Regions from separate parts of the Bacillus sp. UNC322MFChir4.1 genome, predicted to be linked through region 1. Evidence: riboswitches for the same ligand, from Rfam matches in the RefSeq annotation. Region 1 holds a riboswitch; each other region holds the start of a gene.
What was found. A riboswitch is a leader RNA that binds a small molecule or an ion and turns the genes downstream of it on or off. The one in region 1 is predicted to bind thiamine pyrophosphate.

Region 1 (5,211 bases):
AATAGTTTTATATTTATACTAGTAAAAAACTTTTTTAGAGGCGGTCACGGTCTTTTCCTGCCACGTGCGATCATGTTTTATTCTATATTGCGGTGACTTGTATGTTGAAAAATTAAAATGATATATAGTATGTTTATTCTTATATAAGGATCTGGCTAAAAAGTCCACTTTTTAGTCAGATCCTTTTCCTTTTCGGTACGATTCAGCTCAGTAAATCGACTATTTTTATATCGAATATTGTCGAAGGGTCTTTATATCATGTCGAAGCGCCGATATATTCTAAAAAGTGGTCGATATATCGTGAAAAGCGCCGATATATTGCAAAGAATGGTCGATAATGTAAAAAAGGATTCCACATCATGTGGAATCCTTTTTTAGTAGTAAAGAAAGTAATGTCAAAGAATTGCGGCGTTATTTTCCTATTTTCCACGTTTTTTCATGTTGTTGCTTTTGTTTACGATATTCTGGAACGTATATATACTGAGATACTATAAGAAGAATAGTTATAAAAAATACTGGAAACATTGCGGAGACATGGAAGCCATTATAAATAATGCTTGTTAATAAAGAACCTATAATGAATAGTGCGGTATATATGTGTGAAATATGTCGCTTTAGTCGGATCTTGAATATTTCCATAATCACTTCGCAAGCAACAAACGCAATAATAATGTTTAATAATACAATGTTTGTGTTATAAATTAATAAGCAAAAAATTAACCCGAAAAATGCTAAATACTCAATAAGTAACGAAATATTACGTGCCATAATGCGTTACCTAACTAAGAAAGGAAGTGGATTTACAGCATTTGTTTTTTTAAGATTCCATTCCCCGTTATGTAATTCAAAATGTAAGTGTTGACCAGTTGAATGGCCTGTATTTCCCATATAACCGAGCAATTGGCCTGTTGCCACTGTATCTCCTGCTTTGACAGCTCGACTTTTCATGTGAGCATATACAGTTGTGTATAACTTCCCGTTTATATGATGAGCAACAAATACAACATTTCCGTAACTTGTAGAATAATATGATTTAACGACAGTTCCAGGTGCTGAAGATTGGATTGAAACATCTCCTGTTGCTGCAAAATCTATACCATAGTGCATTGCTCCCCAGCGTTCTTCAAATCCTGAACTTATTTTTCCTTGAGTAGGATATTTAAATACAGCTGGAATAGATGGTGTAGCTTGCTGTTTGGGTTGTTGTTGCTGCTGTTGTACTATATAATGCTGTGCGACATAGCCATATCCTGATCCATAGCGAATTTTATACCATGTTCCCAAATTCTCAACGACTTGTACTTGTGTTCCATGTGTTAAAGAACCGATAATAGCTGTATTTGTTCCTGCTCCGCTACGTACTTTTAATGTAGGAGTGGCAACAGAATAAGAATTTCCACCTTGTACAGTAATTCCTTTTACTAATGGTTGATCAGCGTTAGATAAAAACTCTTTCTTTACATAGCCGATTGTTCCATTATGTACAATTTTATACCATCCTTCTCGTTCCTCTTGAACAGTAACAAATTTCCCATTTGGTAATACAGTAATAATTTTAGATTGTGTATTTGGTTCAGTGCGAACGTTTAATACATCTGTATTTACGATATACTGATTCCCACCATCGTGTGGTTTTGTTAAAGAAATTGCTTCTTTTTTGACATAGCCAGTTTTATTGTGAGCGTAAATTTTATACCATTCATTCGTTGTTTCAAGAATTGTAACGGGAGTGTCACGTGTAATGCTGTCAATAACAGAATCTGCCCCATTAGGACTATTGTACATTTGTAATGTTTCTGTTTTTACATAACCAATTTTGGTTTTTGCTGTTTGCTCTGCTGCTGCGGTATGTACATTAGATTCTGCTATAGAGGGAAGCATAGCGGCAACTGTTACAGTAGTTGCTGTTATTGCTGCGACTTTTAAATTCATATATTCATAGACCTCCTTATGTAATAAGCTATTATGAATGAAATCATAATATAAAGCTGTTGAGTTTGTAATATATTTGTTGATTCAAGACAAGTAAATATTTTTTCTCTATATACAAGTTAAAAAATCGACTTAAGGAGAGCATCTGGATGAGCTCCTACCGCACAAGCTATGCTATATTCTGCATAGTGGCGACTTACATGTCGAAAGATTTAAATGGATATATAATAAAAGGATAGCAGATTTATAGCCGTTCTGGAAATAGATAGAAGAAATTCATTTTTTTCTGAACTTACAGTATGTTTTTGAAATATTTTCGTAACTACTCATCCATACATTTCATTTAGAAGTTTGGTAAGAGGTATTATTCTAGTGAAAATAAAAAAGGCCCTAACTACTCCTATACATAGCCAATCCCTCCCAGGCCATGAAGAAATGCTTTTCTGTCTTTTTTTCATAGAGGGACTGAGTAGTTACATATTTTCTTTTGTTTAATTCAAAATGAAAAGAGTTGCCGATGAGATATGGTGATGGTATACTGACTATGTTAAATGAATATACTGCTAGGGGAGCTAGTGTTGCTAGCTGAGAGTAGACCGATAGTCTTTGACCCTTGAACCTGATCTAGATGATGCTAGCGTAGGGAAGCAATTTGGACGATATAAATAACGTCCCCGTTTCTTTATGCATAGAAACGGGGATTTTTTCTTAACAATTTTATAGAACACCACTAGGGGTGCTTAAAAGCTGAGAGAGGTAAAAACCTTAACCCTTATAACCTGATCTAGGTGATGCTAGCGTAGGGAAGTGGAAACAACAAATGAGTTTTTCTTTTGTTTGCTGTGGCCACTTCTTATATGGAAGTGGCTTTTTTATTTGGAAACATACATACAGGAAGGGGAAGCGGAGATGACATTTTGTGAAAGACTATTTGAAAAGGTGCAACCTATTTGGGAGAAGAGTCACAATCATCCATTTGTAACAGGGATGGGAGATGGAACGTTAGAGAAAGATAGATTTCAATATTATATTGTTCAAGATTATTTGTATTTGTTAGATTACGCAAAGCTATATGCAATTGGTGTTGTCAAAACAACAAATCCAAAAGTGATGGCGAAATTTGCTGAACAAATTGATGGAATTTTAAATGGGGAAATGACGATTCATAAACAATATGCAAAACGCTTAGGAATTTCTGTTGAAGAGATGGAATCCGCAAGGCCATCAGCTATGAATCTAGCATATACAAACTATATGATGTCTGTTTCTCAAAACGGTACACTGGCTGAGCTAATTGCAGCATTGCTTCCATGTATGTGGAGTTATTGGGAGATTGGAAAGCGTTTAAATGCGATTCCAGGAGCACGCGATCATGAATTTTTTGGTGAGTGGATTCAAGGATATAGCTCTGAGGAATACGGGAATCTTTGTGTATGGTTAATTGATTTATGTAATGAAATTGTAATTGGGAAAACAGAAGAAGAACGAAATCGTTTAGAAGAGATCTTCTTATATTCCAGCCGTTTTGAATATTTATTTTGGGATATGGCATATCGTAAGGAGATGTGGGGGTTTGAAGAGCAAGAACATACTACAATTTCATAACGTTTCTTTCCATTATGATGAGAAACCGATTATAGAGGGTCTTAATGCTGCAGTACAAGAAGGGGAATTCATTAGTATTATTGGGCCAAGTGGCTGCGGGAAAAGTACATTGTTTCGGCTTATTACGGGACTTGAGAAAGAAAATGCTGGCACGATTGATGTAATGGGAACAACTCCTGTTGGCTATATGCCGCAAAAAGATATGTTACTCCCGTGGCGAACCATTATTGAAAATGCAGCTTTGCCTCTTGAATGCCAAGGAATGAAGAAAAAAGAAGCGCAAATGAAAGCACTAGAGCTGCTGGCGCAGTTTGGACTGCAAGGATATGAAAAGAAGTATCCAAAAGATTTATCAGGCGGAATGCGGCAACGCGTATCGTTTATTCGGACGTTGTTAACGGGAGGCGACCTCTTACTATTAGATGAACCGTTTAGTGCACTTGATGCATTAACGAAGGCATCTCTGCAAGAATGGTTGTTTGAACAATGGAAACATTGGCAAAAAACGATTTTGTTTATTACACACGATGTTGATGAAGCGCTGTATCTTTCTAATCGTATTTTTGTCGTAACAGAGCAGCCAATTACATCATTAACTGAGCGAGTTGTACCCCTTGGACAAGAGCGCTCTCGAAAGGATTTGCATCGCCTGGAAATGCTGGCGTTAAAAGATGAACTTATTGGCATGTTGCAAAGACAGGTGCTTGTATGAAGCGAATTATAGATTATGTTCCGGCTATTATTGTAACTGCTATTTTGCTGATTGGATGGGAAATAGGGGCACGGATTCTTGATGAAATGTACATTTTGCCGTCTCCAAGTGCCATTGTTCGAAAAATATGGGATTTGCGGGATATATTGCTTACGGTGCATTTACCAGCAACGCTTTCTGTTACAGTGATCGGCATTGTCATTTCTATCGTATTAGGCGTTGGGTTAGCGATGTTGATGAGTATGAGCTCATTTGCTGAGAAGGCATTTTATCCGCTCTTAGTTGCTTCACAAACGATTCCCGTTACAGCTTTAGCACCATTATTTGTTTTATGGTTTGGTTATTCGATTTGGAGCAAGGTTGTTGTCACAGTACTGATTACGTTCTTTCCTATTGCAGTGAATACGTATGATGGCCTTTGCAGTACGAAAAAGGATTGGGAAGAGCTTTTAATTACATATGGTGCAACAAAAAAAGATATATTTTTCAAATTGAAATTGCCGTCTGCGCTTCCCTATTTTTTTTCAGCTTTAAAGGTAGCTGTGCCATTTAGCGTGATTGGGGCAGCAATTGGTGAGTGGCTCGGGGCACAAGCGGGGCTAGGCTATTTTAGTAAACGAATGATGACACAAATGGATGGTGCGGGTGTGTTTGCGCCAATTGTTTTATTGTCATTACTCGCTATTTTCTTTGTATTACTCGTTTCGATATTTGAGAAGAAATTGATTAGTTGGAGGAAGCATTCATGAAACTAGTAAAACGCATCTTTGTGTTTACATTATTAATTGCGATGATTGCTGGGTGTTCTAGTAATTCAGCATCAGAAAAGAAAAAAGGTGAAAAAGAAGTAACTGTTATGCTCGATTGGTACCCAAATGCAGTGCATAGCTTTATTTATGCAGCAATTGAAAAGGGCTATTTTAAAGAAGAAGGTGTGAAGGTACATATTAAATTCCCTTCTA
Region 2 (5,211 bases), on a different contig from region 1:
TTATTTAACTTGGATGATTCCATAAGCACAAACAAAAGGGATTCTCTTATAAGGAGATTCCCCTTTTTCATTATTTTTGATTTTGATAAGGAAAATGAACAGTTTTAATATGGTGTAAGTTGAAATGAAAATGTTGATTACGTGCTGTAATGAGTTCAATTTGACTGTCAGTTACTTCCGTTAATTTTCCAATTTTGTAAGTTTGTATGCCGAGATCAAGTAATACAATATGTTGTTTTAGTTTTTTCATTTGTTCAGAAAACGTTCGGGCAAGTGTGAGTTTGGATGATGTTGGTGACAGTCTTTCTTTTTCTAAGCCGTAAGGTGTTTCGGCGTCTTTATAAGGAACAAGATATTTGACGTGGTGAAATGGGACGTATAACGTTTGATAGACAGGTGAGAGGAAGACAAAATAGTCATTCATAATATGAGTGACATATCCATGTAAAAAATGTTCGTATGATAGTGCGAGTTCAATAAATTGTCCTTTTGCCACTTGTAGTGTTTTTCGAAGTGAAATTGTCGATTCGGTTGATAATATATCTTGTGGTAGCAAAGATTCTGGAATTGTGAGATTTTCAAAGTCTGGGCATTCTGTGAATGGAGTTAAATGTTGAATGTGTAGACTAGAGATATACATGTATTTTTCTCCATCATACAAGACGATAATATCGGAACCTTTATCAATCATAATTCCTTCAAATGGAAGGTCTCCTGATAATAATACTTGCACGGGTTGATTCATATATTTTTGTAAATGAAGCATAATAATCTCCTTTCTTGTAATTACATACGTTCCTTCTCTTCATCTTTAAGCTGCAAAGATTAATTTCACCCAATAATATAAGCAAAATAGCGTGAAAATGACAGTTGGCGGAATGACGAGAAATGTAGTTTTCATATACGTTCCCCAGCTGATATTTACTTTTCCTTTTCTTGTAATATACATCCACATTAAGGTTGCTAATGTACCGATTGGGAGTAGTAGTGAGCCCATGTCACTACCGATGATGTTTGCAAGATAAATTGTTTTCAATGTAATCGGATCTAGCCCCATTTCGGTAAGAGCGATTGTACCGATCATTAAGGCAGGATGGTTATTAAAGATGTTAGAGAGGATTGAGAGTAAGCCGCCCATAATAAAGCTAGCATGAAATAAGCTACTGGTGATGAGTGGCTGAAGTTTTGTAACGAGAAAGTTAGTTAAACCGATGTTATGAAGTCCGTATACAATTACGTACATAGAAAATGCGAAAATTAACACATACCAAGGTGTTTTCTTAATCATGTCAACTGGTGGAATGCGCAGTTTATGCCATCTCCACCCAAGTAAAATAATAGAGCCAATGACCGCTGTGATGGCGATAGAAAATTGAAAGTACGATGCAATAAACAAGCTGATGCGAACGCATAAAATAAATAAGAGCATTCCAAACATAAATCGTGTTCGCTTACGATTTGCATCTGTTTGGGGTCTTGGCTGCAATGGATGAAAGGATTTTTTGACGAAATTTTCATCTAAATGTATCGGTAAGACCGGGAGGGTTTTCGGTAATTGTTTTTGAAAGATGAGGAATAACAGGAATGCCATAAAGATAAGGCCTAATGTGGCAGGGACAAACATCATTGCTGTATGCATGTATAAATCCATATGGATAATTTTCAAGGCGATTAAATTTACAATATTGCTTACACCAATCGGTGCACTTGAGGCAGTGGCGATGAGTGCGCCGCTTAATAAGTAAGGTATTTTTTGATCATGTTTAAGTCGTAAATGGTGTAACAAAAGCAGTAAAATGGGAGTTGTAATTAATATGCTACCGTCGTTATTAAAGAATAATGTCATGAGAAAGCAAAGAAGATTTGTATACCAAAAGAGGCGAATACCGGAGCTTTTTGCCTTTTTGGCAAGTTGAACAGCGCACCAATGAAAAAAGCCAAAACTCTCTAGTACGATCGCCATGACAATGGTAGCCATAATCGTTATAGCAGCGCCAATAATTTTTGAGCTAATATCACCCAAGTCAGCAACAGAAACAGTGCCGCTTAAAATGACAATCATTGCTCCAACTGTTGCTGGAATTGCTTCATTCATTCCTTTTGGTCGCCAAAAGATGATGAGCATAGTTCCGAGAAACGCGAGTATGGTTATGAGAGATTGGAGGTTTATCAACTCTTTCACTCCTGTTCTTATAGTGAAGTGTCCTTGCAGAACATAGTCCTACACCGGCTTATACTACATATGTATGAAGTGCGGATTCGGCTTGTACTAAGTGAAATAACTATTTTTTGAGTGAAAAGAAAAATTGTAAATATCTTTGCATTTTTTAGACAATGATGTATGATAGGTGCGTAGTAAAAATTTAATCAGTGATAAACTGGGGGTGCCCGTAGAGCTGGGCTGAGAGAGAAGCGTGTTGAAGCTTCTTAACCCTTTGGACCTGATCTGGTTCGTACCAGCGGAGGGAAGTTGTCGGCTTTACATAACAATGTCTTTATGTAGCCAGGTCCTATTCTTTATGATGGGCCTGGCTTTTTTATTTGGCATTGCTAGCCGCTAGTTCTCTTCCTTGTCACAAGAAAAGTGGAGCCGACTGTTTAGACCCGTCGGCTAAGGTTCTTTCGCACCGAAAGCGTTTTTTGTTTTCTCGTGCGGAAGGTTCTTAGACGGAAGGGTTTAGGAGGCGAAACTGGATCACAAGAAAAGTGAAGACACAGGGGAGGAAAAAATGATGAAACAATCTGTTTCAGCTGAGCAAATTGAGTTAAAGTCAAGTTTACCAGGAAGCAAGAAGGTATATGTAGAAGGTACGCGTGAAGACATAAAAGTACCAATGCGTGAGATTGCGCAAAGCGATACAAACGGTGTACCAAACTCGGCTATTCGTGTGTATGATACGAGCGGTCCTTATACAGATCCGAATTACACAGTGGATTTAGAAAAGGGGATTCAGGCGCCGCGCCGCTCGTGGATTGTGGAACGAGGAGATGTAGAAGAGTATGAAGGTCGTGAAGTGAAACCGGAAGATGATGGGGCGAGAGCAGCGTCTACACATACGCCTGTATTCCCGCAAATGGGACGGAAGCCACTTCGGGCAAAAGACGGGGAAAATATTACGCAAATGCATTATGCACGTAAAGGTATCATCACAATAGAGATGGAATATGTAGCCATTCGCGAAGGTGTGGAGCCGGAATTTGTACGGAAGGAAATTGCTGAAGGGCGTGCTATTTTACCAGCAAATATTAATCACCCGGAAGCAGAACCGATGATTATTGGTCGTAACTTCCATGTGAAAGTAAACGCGAATATTGGGAACTCAGCTGTTTCATCCTCTATTGCTGAAGAAGTTGAGAAGATGACGTGGGCAACGCGCTGGGGTGCTGATACGATTATGGACCTATCTACTGGGAAAAATATTCATACGACGCGTGAATGGATTATTCGTAATGCACCTGTACCAGTTGGAACAGTACCGATTTATCAAGCACTTGAAAAGGTAAACGGAATTGCCGAAGATTTAACGTGGGAAGTATACCGTGATACGCTCATTGAACAAGCCGAGCAAGGGGTAGATTATTTTACGATTCATGCTGGCGTGCTACTTCGTTACATTCCGCTTACAGCCAAGCGTGTAACAGGAATTGTATCACGCGGTGGTTCGATTATGGCGCAATGGTGTTTATACCATCATCAAGAAAACTTCTTATATACACACTTTGAAGAAATTTGTGAAATTATGAAGAAGTACGATGTTTCCTTCTCTCTTGGAGATGGATTACGCCCTGGTTCGATTGCGGATGCAAACGATGAAGCTCAATTTTCTGAGCTCGAAACATTAGGAGAGCTTACGAAGATTGCTTGGAAGCATGACGTCCAAGTGATGATTGAAGGGCCAGGGCATGTACCGATGCATTTAATTAAAGAGAATATGGATAAAGAGCTTGAGATTTGTCATGGTGCCCCGTTCTATACGCTTGGGCCATTAACGACAGACATTGCACCTGGTTATGATCATATTACTTCTGCAATCGGTGCAGCGATGATCGGTTGGTTTGGTACAGCAATGCTTTGCTATGTAACGCCGAAAGAACACCTCGGCTTGCCAAACAAAGATGACGTTCGTGAAGGTGTGATTACGTATAAAATTGCTGCACACGCTGCCGATCTTGCAAAAGGTCATAAAACAGCACATGAGCGCGATGATGCTCTTTCGAAAGCGCGTTTTGAATTCCGCTGGCGTGATCAATTCAATTTATCATTAGACCCTGAACGTGCAATGGAATATCACGATGAAACATTGCCAGCAGAGGGAGCAAAGACAGCGCATTTCTGCTCTATGTGCGGTCCTAAGTTTTGCAGTATGAGAATTTCGCATGATATTCGTGAGTATGCGAAAGGGAATGATTTAGAAACAACTGAGGCGATTGAGCGAGGTATGAAAGAAAAAGCCGAAGAGTTTAAAGAAGCGGGGAGTCAGTTGTATAAATAAGTAGAAACTTGAAAAGCTGAAATGAAAAACCTTTCTTTTTTTGGGTGGGCCGGAGGGTATGGCTGTGTGTGGGAGCGGTTAGTGCCCTTTTCTAAACAGCTTTTAATCTATGATCATGTGTACTTAATCTAATATATAATCATCCCCCTGCTGAGTAAGAGCGGGGGATTTGTTGTTCTATTGAGAATGCTTTATATGGAATGGCGACTTGGAGAAAGATTTTAAAATCACATTATACAGTAATAATATTCAGAAAAAATATAAAATTGGTTAAAATGCTATATAATGAATATGTAGAATAACCAATATTTGGTCTTGTTGTTATATGTTATGAAAAGGGGGATGGGGTATTGGAATTAGATGGCTTAAGGGATGATATAGCGGTAAGGGGTAAACGGGGATTACATTTTATTCTAGCTTCAATTATGATTTGGAGTGCTATCTTAGTAGTATGGTTACTTCCGATAAAGGAGGTATCGACAAAAAATTTATTCATATTTTGTATTACTGCAACGCTTTTACCGATTGCTTTTATGATGTCTAAAATAATAAAGGCAGAGTTTTCAACTAAAGATAATTCGTTAAATGCTTTAGGAATATTATTTTCTTGTAATCAATTTTTATATATTTTAATTGCAATGTGGATTTATCAAGCTGTTCCTGAAAAAATGGTTATGATATTAGCAGTAGTATTTGGAGCGCATTTATTACCTTTTGG
Region 3 (5,211 bases), on a different contig from region 1:
CTCTCCCCCAATTGATGTTATGCTTATGATTTTAGCAGTTATTACAGCTGCTGGAGCGTTGCAAGCTGCTGGGGGAATGGACTATCTTGTTCATATTGCAGAAAAGGCGCTTCGTAAAAATCCGAAATGGATTACGTTCTTTGCCCCTATCGTCACTTATTTATTTACGTTTTGCGCAGGAACAGGACACGTTGCCTATTCAGTTCTTCCTGTCATTGCTGAAGTATCGCGTGAATCAGGAATTCGACCAGAGCGTCCAATGTCAATTGCTGTTATTGCATCGCAGCAAGCGATTACGGCCAGTCCAATCTCAGCAGCAACCGTTGCACTTCTCGCTATGCTTGCTGACTATAAGATTACACTATTAGATATTTTAAAAATTAGTATTCCATCTACCTTTATCGCTTGTATGTTAGCTGCTTTCGTAGCAAGCAAAATGGGGAAAGAGCTAAACGAAGATGAAGAATATTTAAAGCGATTACAAGAAGGCGTAATTCCAAAACTAGAAGAAAAGAAAGAATTTATTGTTCCAAAAGGTGCAAAACTGTCTGTTATCCTCTTTTTATTGGCAACAGTTTTAGTTGTTCTTCTTGGATCTTTTGAAGCATTACGTCCTGGCTGGATGATAGACGGAAAACTTGTACGTCTTTCGATGCCAAACACCATTGAAATGGTTATGCTAACAATCGCAGCACTTATTATTATTTTTTGTAAACCAAATGTGGAAAGCATCGTATCTGGTAACGTCTTTAAAGCAGGAGCAACAGCAGTTGTTGCAATTTTCGGTATCGCCTGGATGGGAGATACGTTCTTTAACGGTAACTTACAAATAATTCAAGGTTCTATCCAAGGACTCGTAACGAGTGCACCGTGGTTATTTGCAATTGCACTATTCGTGCTATCAATCTTGTTATATAGCCAAGCTGCAACAGTACGTGCATTAATACCACTTGGATTAACACTTGGCATTTCACCGGTACTATTGATCGCAATGTTCCCAGCTGTAAACGGATATTTCTTTATTCCAAACTACGGAACAATCGTCGCGGCAATTAACTTTGACCGTACAGGTACAACTCGTATCGGTAAATATGTGTTAAATCATAGCTTTATGATCCCAGGTCTGGTCGCAACAATTACATCAATTGGAATAGGGATGCTTCTCGTTTCACTGATGTTTTAATGAAGAAAGAGCTAGTCTTTACAAGGACTAGCTCTTTTTAATCAAACGTTTGTTTAAATTTTTTTCACTTGCTCAGCCAATTTCTTCGCACTATTATAAGGAGACTCCGCTAAACTAATCGCTGAAATCACCGAAACACCATCTGCCCCTGCTTCAACGACAGAAGCAGCATTTTCAATTGTAATCCCACCAATACCGACAATCGGAATTCCAATGCCACTTTCACGGAAAAAACGCAATCCTGCCGTTCCTTGTACCGCTTTTGCATCTTTTTTCGTGTTTGTTTGAAAAATCGGTCCTACTCCTAAATAATCGGCACCATTTTCAATCGCAAAACGAGCTTCTTCTATTGTATGAGCGGATACACCAATGATTTTATCGCCCATTTTTCCACGTACGATCTGAATGTTTTCATCATCTTGCCCAACATGAACACCATCTGCATCTAACGCTATTGCTAATTCCACATCATCATTTACGATGAATGGAACATGATACTTTTTACATAATGATTGTAGCTGCCCTGCAAATGTATACTGGTTTTCTTCCGTTAATGCTCCGTCACCTTTTTCACGATACTGAAAAAGGGTAACTCCGCCATCAAGAGCTTCTTTCATAACTTGTAATGGATCTTTGCTGCAATTATTACTTCCCATAATAAAATACACTTGTAGTAACTCAGACATACGTTGTTTATCAATCCGTGCCATTTCTCTCATCCTTCCTTATCAAACCTCTTCAACATTTCCATATCGTTCAACGTCTTCTGCAGTAACGTTTGCTAACTGATTTAGAAATTCAATTTGGAAACTTCCCGGTCCTTGCTTAGCTGTTTTACTTGCCGCAATTTCTGCCGCTACACCGTAAAATGCTACCGCCGCAACAGCTGCTTTTACGTAATCTTTTTCAACTGCCGTAAACGCTCCGATAACAGATGTTAATAAACACCCTGTTCCTGTTACTTTCGTTAAAATAGGATGACCATTACGAAGAATAAACGTTCTTTCCCCATCAGTTATAACATCTTCTTTTCCAGTAATAACGATAATGTTACGTAGCTGCCTTGCTGCTTGTTTCGCAACGGAAACAACATCACCATTTCCTCCCCCTGCATCAACCCCTTTAATCTCCCAACTCTCATCAATAACATTTGCAACCTCTGCTGCATTGCCACGGATGATTGCTAGCTTTACTTCACTTGGAATATACCTTGCCACTTCTGTTCGATACGAAGTTGCCCCAGCACCGACGGGATCAAATATAATTGGTACATTATGATTATTTGCTGACTTTCCAGCAATAAGCATCGCCTCTACTTCTTCTTGGCGAAGTGTCCCCATATTTAAAACGAGTGCTCCCGCAATACTTGCCATTTCAGCTACTTCTTCTTTTGCGTATGCCATCACAGGCGATGCACCTAATGCCAGTAATCCATTGGCAGTAAAATTTGTCACGACGACATTTGTAATATTATGAACGAGCGGATTTCTTTCTCGTACTGTCTCAACTACTTGGGCAATTTCTTTCATTTTCATATGTATCTCTCCTTTTTTATAATGGGAGATATAGCAAAAAAGACACTTTTGCGCATGCAAAGTGTCTTCATAATGTGCTCTTACACTCTCCCTACGCTGGCATTATCCAACAGGTTCAAATGGTCAACGACGGAGTAGCCGTACTCTCAGTTTGCATCCGCAAACTCCCATGTGTTTTCTTATTCATTTACTTCAGAGTCTACTCTGATTCTGTTGAAATAACAAGTTGAAAAAAGATGTAAAAACCCCTTTTTTAGATGGGCGAGAGCAACTGGCCGTGTATTTGAGCGGTCAGGACCTGTTCCTACCACGGCAACGTTTAAAACAAAGGGAGACAGCGAGTGCTGGGTATATTTTATTTTCCTTGCCGAAATTTTACATAAAGAAAAAACATAAAAGACCCCTTTTTTTAGGATGGCGAGAGTAACTGGCCATGTATTAGAGCGGTCACAGGCGGTGTTTAAGGCATTTCTGAAGCTAGTTAAAAATGGAACACTTATATTTCATAACAACGGATACGAATCTTCGGAATAACTGAATCCGAAAGGGATGTATGCTATAGTTAACTTACGGAAATTGAAAGGATGTTTGAAATATGGCAAAAAGTGTTGTAATTGCTGAAAAACCTTCTGTTGCACGTGATATTGCGCGTGTATTGAAGTGCGATAAAAAAGGAAATGGTTACATTGAAGGAAGTAAATATATTGTTACATGGGCTTTAGGGCATCTCGTTACATTAGCAGATCCTGAAAGTTATGATGTGAAGTATAAAAAGTGGAATCTTGAAGATCTTCCAATGCTTCCGGAACGTTTAAAATTAACGGTGATTAAGCAAACTGGCAAGCAATTTAATGCTGTGAAAAGTCAATTGACTAGAAATGATGTAAATGAAATCATCGTAGCTACAGACGCTGGTCGCGAAGGAGAATTAGTAGCTCGTTGGATTATTGATAAAGTGAGAATTAATAAACCGATTAAACGTCTATGGATTTCATCTGTTACCGATAAAGCGATTAAAGATGGTTTTGCAAACTTGAAACCTGGTAAAGCATACGACAATTTATATGCTTCAGCTGTTGCCCGTTCGGAAGCTGACTGGTATATCGGTCTTAACGCAACACGTGCATTAACTACAAGATTCAATGCACAATTAAATTGCGGTCGTGTTCAAACACCTACTGTAGCAATTATCGCAGGACGTGAAGATGAAATTAAAAACTTCAAAGCACAAACATACTATGGCATTGAAGCACAAACAACAGAGAGATTAAAGCTCACTTGGCAAGATGCGAAAGGCAATAGCCGCAGCTTTGATAAAGAAAAAATTGATGCGATTGTAAAAAAATTAGGAAACCAAAATGCGACTGTAGTTGAAATTGAGAAAAAAGCTAAGAAGTCATTTGCTCCTGGTCTTTACGACTTAACAGAATTACAACGTGATGCAAATAAAATCTTTGGTTATTCCGCAAAAGAAACGTTAAATATTATGCAGAAACTGTATGAACAGCACAAAGTATTAACATATCCGCGGACAGATTCACGTTATATCTCATCTGACATCGTTGGAACACTTCCAGAACGTCTGAAAGCTTGCGGAATAGGTGAGTATCGTTCTTTAGCTAATAAAGTTTTAACGAAACCAATCAAAGCTTCCAAATCTTTTGTTGATGATAGTAAAGTAAGTGATCACCATGCAATCATTCCAACAGAAAGCTATGTAAACTTCTCAGCTTTCACAGATAAAGAGCGCAAAATTTATGATTTAGTTGTCAAACGTTTCTTAGCAGTTTTATTCCCTGCTTTTGAATACGAGCAACTAACGTTACGCGCTAAAATCGGTGATGAAAACTTTGTCGCACGCGGCAAAACAATTATGAATTCCGGCTGGAAAGAAGTTTATGAAAATCGCTTTGAAGATGACGATGCAGTGGACGATTTAAAAGAACAAATCTTACCTCGCATCGAAAAAGGCGATGCATTAAACGTGAAACTAATTGCAGGGACATCTGGTCAAACAAAGCCACCTGCGCGTTTTAATGAAGCAACATTACTTTCGGCTATGGAAAATCCAACAAAGTATATGGATACGCAAAACAAACAGCTTGCTAATACATTAAAGTCAACGGGCGGACTAGGTACAGTTGCGACACGCGCCGACATTATTGATAAATTGTTCAATTCATTCTTAATTGAAAAACGCGGCAAAGACATTCACATTACATCAAAAGGCCGTCAATTACTAGATTTAGTACCAGAAGAATTAAAATCACCTACGCTAACTGCTGAGTGGGAACAAAAACTTGAGGCTATCGCGAAAGGCAAGTTGAAAAAAGAAGTATTTATTTCTGAAATGAAAAACTACACAAAAGAAATTGTTTCTGAAATTAAATCGAGCGATAAAAAATATAAGCACGACAACATTTCCACAAAAACTTGCCCAGACTGCGGCAAACCAATGCTAGAAGTAAACGGCAAAAAAGGAAAAATGCTTGT
Region 4 (5,211 bases), on a different contig from region 1:
GAAAACTTGCACAGGCTTTTAATGAAATGGCTGACAATCTGATTAGTTCTAGGACTGCAGTAGAGAAATTATTGAAGGAACTTCAAGAAAAGGATGCCCTTCGAGATACGTTGATTTTGAAACTACTATCCGCTCATGAGGAGGAGAGAAAAAGAATTTCTCGTGAACTTCATGATGAAACAAGCCAAGCCCTAACTTTTTTAATGGTTACAATGCGTATTTTGGCTAATGAAGCTAAAGATGACGAGCAACTGGAGCTACTTCATGCAAGTCGAGAGACAGCAGCCGGTATTTTACGAGAAATTAGAGATTTAGCAGTAGAATTAAGGCCACCGATCCTTGATGATATGGGATTAATTCCTGCATTAAGGAAATACGTAAGAAAGTTTGAAGAAAAATGCGCTCTTACGGTAACTCTACACGTTCCTGATGATGACGCCTTCGTCATAGATAGTCATATTGCTGTAGCACTATACCGAATTGTTCAAGAAAGTCTTACCAATGTAGTGAAACATACAGTAGCGACTGAGATTACGATTAATATGGAGATAAGAGATTGTTCGATCTTGTTGAACATCCATGATAACGGTCACGGTATAAATGAGGATGATTTTGAAAAAGCTCGCCAGCAAAATCGAATCGGAATATATGGAATGAAGGAAAGAGCAGAATTATTAGGAGGTTCATTTTTGATTAGAACTCACAATAACGGTGGAACGGAAGTTAGTGTGTCTATCCCATTAAAACAGAGAGAAGGGGATCAAGATGGAAAAGACAATCAGCATAATGTTAGTTGATGACCACGCTTTGATGAGAGCTGGTTTAAAACTATTATTACAAAAAAGGCCATCATTAAAGGTTGTAGGTGAAGCTGCTGATGGATTTGAAGCACTAAGGCTTTACGACAATTTAAGGCCCGATATTTTGATATTAGATATATCTTTGCCACGCATAGATGGAATTCAAGTTTTAACAGAAATTAAATTACGCTATGAACAAGCGAAAGTCATCGTGCTTACCATGCATGAAGATGAGGATTATATAACATCAATCATGAACGCGGGAGCTTCAGGTTACGTCCCTAAAGCGGCTGTCGATGAAGAATTATACAATGCGATTGATTCTGTTATGGATGGGTACATATACCTCCGTCCAAAGGAAATTTCAACTATGTTAAAAAAAATGCAAAACGAAACGGATTCTCGAAATCCATATGTAATTTTAAGTCCACGTGAACGAGAGGTATTGAAATTTCTTGTTCAAGGTTTTTCAATGTCTGAAATCGCTGGGGAATTAACGATCAGTATAAAAACGGTTGATACCCATAAGACGAGAATGTTGAACAAACTTAATCTTTCTAAGAAAAGTGAACTTGTTCAATATGCCATAAAGTATAATTTAATACATATAATATGACGGGATAATGCTTGTTATAAAAGATTTTTTTCTTTCGCTGATTTGAAACAACACAAAAATCCCACTTTAGAAAAATGGGATTTTTGTTTCGTTATATTATAGTTATTTCCGAAATACTTAGAGACTCTAAAGATTGCTGATTAAGCAATCTTTTTTTTGCTTGTATTTATACTCGCGCTCATAAATAAGCGCGGTGCTGTTGTAAATAAAACGACAAGTAGAACCGCACACATTGCGAAAGAACCAATCATTGTGATGCCGTTAAAGATAAAGGAATATAAAACAGCTGATTGTCCTTTTGGTGCATATTGTCCAAAGAAAATAAAGCCAGCAATGAAGTGCCAAAAATAACGAGCTAGGCTACCAATAAACGCAGCGATAATGACATACATGATTGCTTTTGCTTTTTGTTTATTAGCAATTGCTTGTTGAATTGGTGCATGAAATAATCCAGAAAAGCCAATAAAGGCAAAGGCGATGAAGTATTCAATAAACGCTTGTACCGGCGTAAAAATAGATGCATCTCCTGCGACAATTTGTAATAATCCCCAAACGAGACCACTTAAGAAACTCGCTTTAAATCCCCAGCGGTAAGCAACAATAAAAATTGGAATCATCGCAAACGAGATAGAACCGCCTGTTGGAAGTTTAATAGATAATGGCAAAATGTCGATGACTAACGCAAATGCTGCAAGAATCGCCGCCTCTATCATCGCTTGTAAATTTGTATTACGCATGTAAAAATCCCCCTACATCCAAGTTACAAAAGAAGAATCTTTATCATAGGGGGATGAAAATACACAAATTGAAAATCACTACTTATGTATATATGTTTGCACAATTCCTACGTTAGCATTAACTAACAGGTTCTAAGGGTCGGAACAAAGTGTTCCCTCTCAGCGACGTGGCTCCCCCTGTGACAACGAGATTCTTAGATTGTTACTACCATTGTAATAACAATGGATAAGAATGGCAAATTTAATTTATATATAAGTTGAAATAAAAACCCCTTTCTTTTTAGGGAGGGGCGACTGGCCATGCATAACAACGATTTTTATGTTAAATAAGATGGAATTGTACAAAAAATAGTAATAAATTCACGGTATATTGTATAGTGTTTTTTCAGAGAGTCATGTTATAATTGGTATTGATAATAATTATCGTTATCTTTTGAGGGGGATAATTTATGAACTTAGTTGATATGAGTATAGATGAAAAAGTACGTGTAAAAGATTTACAATCTCTTGATAAATTGTTAAAACGCCGTTTGGCTTCATTTGGATTTTCTGAGGGCTGCGAGCTTTGTTTAAAACAAAAGGCAATGCTTAATGGTCCATGTACATTAGAATGCCGTGGACAATTAATCTCTATTCGTCATTGTGATGCGAAAATGATAAAGGTGGAATTAGCGTGAACAAGGTTGCTTTGCTAGGAAATCCGAATACGGGAAAAACATCATTGTTTAATGCGCTTACTGGTTCTTATGAATACGTTGGGAACTGGAGCGGAGTAACCGTAGAAAAAAAGATTGGTAAGTTAAAAGATAAGCAAGGAATGTTAATAGATTTACCAGGTATATACGATTTAAATCCTGTATCCCGTGATGAGGGAGTTGTTACACAATTTTTATTAACAGAAGAATTTCATCATATGTTAAATATTGTGGACTCTTCTCAATTTGAACGTAATATGCATTTAACATTACAATTGTTAGAATTCGGAAAACCGCTTTCTATCGGTTTAAATATGATTGATGTGGCAAAACAACGCGGGATTACGATTGATGTTAAGAAGCTATCTGAAACGCTAGGTGTAACAGTTATTCCTGTTATCGCAAGAAGTGGAAAAGGATGCGAGGAGTTATTAGCTGCTCTTCATAAAGGCGATAAGGCGGGGCAGAAACCGTTTGTTCTTTCATATGGTAAAGCGGTCGAGACAGGAATCCAGCGCGTTATGGAGAAATTGCAGCGCGAAAATGATGAGCATGCAAGATGGCTTGCGCTTCAATTTTTAGGAAATAACGAAGTGGTAGAGAAAGAAATTGCCAAGTCGCATGTATATAACGAACTTGTAGCAATTCGCTCTGCAGTAGAAGAAGAATTAGATGTTACGCTAGAACAGCATATATACGGAGTACGTGCAGCGTATATTGAAAAGTTGAAAACAAGTGTGATTCGTAATGAAAAAGAAGGAAGTATTCCTTTTTCGGAAAGAATTGATAAATTAATTACGCATAAAATTTTGGGACTACCAATCTTTTTAGGAATCATGTTTTTAATTTTTCAAGTTACGTTTTCGTGGATTGGAACGCCTTTATCGGATCAATTTGATGCGTTTGTTGGCGGGCCATTTACAGATTGGGTAACAGCAGGACTTACGAATATTGGTGCGTCTGAGTTTATTCAAGCGCTCGTTACAGATGGAATTATTGCAGGAGTTGGTGCGGTATTAGTATTCGTGCCGCAAATTTTCGTATTGTTCTTCTTCATTTCATTACTAGAAGATTCCGGATATATGGCGCGTATTGCCGTTGTAATGGATCGTGTGATGGAGTTTTTTGGACTAAACGGAAAAGCGTTTATTCCTATGATTATCGGTTTTGGTTGTAATGTACCAGGCATTATGGCTGCGAGGACGATTGAACAGGAGAAAGAGAGGCTGCTTACGATTTTAGTGACACCGTTTATGTCATGCTCAGCCCGTTTACCTGTATATGCACTATTTGCAGGGGTCTTTTTCCCGAATAGTCAAGCAGCTGTTGTATTTTCTTTATATCTCATTGGTATTATTCTGGCATTACTTGTTACAAAAATTATGTCTATTACGGTTTTAAAAGAAGAGAAGTCTATTTTTGTCATTGAACTTCCGCCTTACCGTGTGCCGCAACTAAAAACGTTATGGCGCAGTACGTGGGAAAAAGGAAAAGGATTTGTACGTAAAGCAGGTACATTTATCTTTGGTGGTTCTGTTGTAATTTGGTTATTAAATTATGCTGGGCCATCTGGACTCGATGTAGGGATGGGAGATAGTTTCTTAGCGATGATCGGTGGATTATTTGCTCCAATTCTTGCGCCGCTTGGTTTTGGAACATGGCAAGCAGCTGCATCTCTGTTAACAGGATTTTTAGCAAAAGAAGTTGTTGTTTCTACAATGGCAATTATTTATTCTGTGAAAGAAGATGTATTAGGAAACGTAATCGGTACGCATTTCACAACATTATCAGCATATTCGTTTATGTTCTTTATTTTACTGTATGTACCATGTTTAGCGACAGTTGCGGTTATTCGCCGTGAAACAGGATCTCTAAAGTGGACGATTTTCTCTGTTGTGTATCCACTTGTGGTTGCATACGTATTAACACTAGTAATATACCAAGTTGGATCCATGCTCGGATTCTAAAAGGAGATGTATCATAATGATAGTCAATATTGTAATTGGAGCTGTCATTTTTGGATATGCAGGATATACGCTAATGAACTTCGTAAAGCGAAGCAAAAAAGGGAAATGTGCAGCATGTTCTCTGAATAAATCATGTCAGTCAAAGGTTTGTAGTCCGAATATGGAACAAGTTGTGAATAAGTAGAAAAAAGCTTTGCGGATCTCGCAAAGCTTTTTTAATATATTTTTTATAAGTTATGATGGGAATGTCATATTATCGCTTGTATATTTGCAAAACAAGATGTGAGTGCACTTTATTTTTGATATAATGTATACATAGGTTTAAAGAATGAATATTCTTACTGTAAAGGAAGATTTTTAGGTTTTCCGAGTACTGAATTTGAAATATGAAGCAAT

Region 2: linked by a shared signal. The riboswitch ahead of thiC (phosphomethylpyrimidine synthase ThiC) and the one ahead of tenA (thiaminase II) in region 1 are both predicted to bind thiamine pyrophosphate.
Region 3: linked by a shared signal. The riboswitch ahead of thiM (hydroxyethylthiazole kinase) and the one ahead of tenA (thiaminase II) in region 1 are both predicted to bind thiamine pyrophosphate.
Region 4: linked by a shared signal. The riboswitch ahead of thiT (energy-coupled thiamine transporter ThiT) and the one ahead of tenA (thiaminase II) in region 1 are both predicted to bind thiamine pyrophosphate.

Annotation. Positions count from the first base shown of each region.
Region 1 is NZ_JQKQ01000024.1:93,275-98,485, reverse strand. Features, by position in the region: gene BR72_RS11210 (SH3 domain-containing protein) at 775-1,932, opposite strand; TPP riboswitch at 2,488-2,595, shown strand; TPP riboswitch at 2,655-2,755, shown strand; gene tenA (thiaminase II) at 2,842-3,537, shown strand; gene BR72_RS11200 (ABC transporter ATP-binding protein) at 3,506-4,249, shown strand; gene BR72_RS11195 (ABC transporter permease) at 4,246-4,998, shown strand; gene BR72_RS11190 (ABC transporter substrate-binding protein) at 4,995-5,211, shown strand, end outside.
Region 2 is NZ_JQKQ01000011.1:96,762-101,972, reverse strand. Features, by position in the region: gene BR72_RS04690 (lactate permease LctP family transporter) at 1-25, shown strand, start outside; gene BR72_RS04685 (hypothetical protein) at 71-766, opposite strand; gene BR72_RS04680 (arsenic transporter) at 812-2,170, opposite strand; TPP riboswitch at 2,371-2,485, shown strand; gene thiC (phosphomethylpyrimidine synthase ThiC) at 2,733-4,493, shown strand; gene BR72_RS04670 (DUF7010 family protein) at 4,844-5,211, shown strand, end outside.
Region 3 is NZ_KN050813.1:21,558-26,768, forward strand. Features, by position in the region: gene BR72_RS23195 (anaerobic C4-dicarboxylate transporter family protein) at 1-1,183, shown strand, start outside; gene thiE (thiamine phosphate synthase) at 1,237-1,893, opposite strand; gene thiM (hydroxyethylthiazole kinase) at 1,912-2,718, opposite strand; TPP riboswitch at 2,790-2,899, opposite strand; gene BR72_RS23210 (DNA topoisomerase III) at 3,314-5,211, shown strand, end outside.
Region 4 is NZ_KN050810.1:281,018-286,228, reverse strand. Features, by position in the region: gene BR72_RS20545 (sensor histidine kinase) at 1-797, shown strand, start outside; gene BR72_RS20540 (response regulator) at 766-1,416, shown strand; gene thiT (energy-coupled thiamine transporter ThiT) at 1,557-2,153, opposite strand; TPP riboswitch at 2,240-2,341, opposite strand; gene BR72_RS20530 (FeoA family protein) at 2,603-2,830, shown strand; gene feoB (ferrous iron transport protein B) at 2,827-4,815, shown strand; gene BR72_RS20520 (FeoB-associated Cys-rich membrane protein) at 4,832-4,999, shown strand.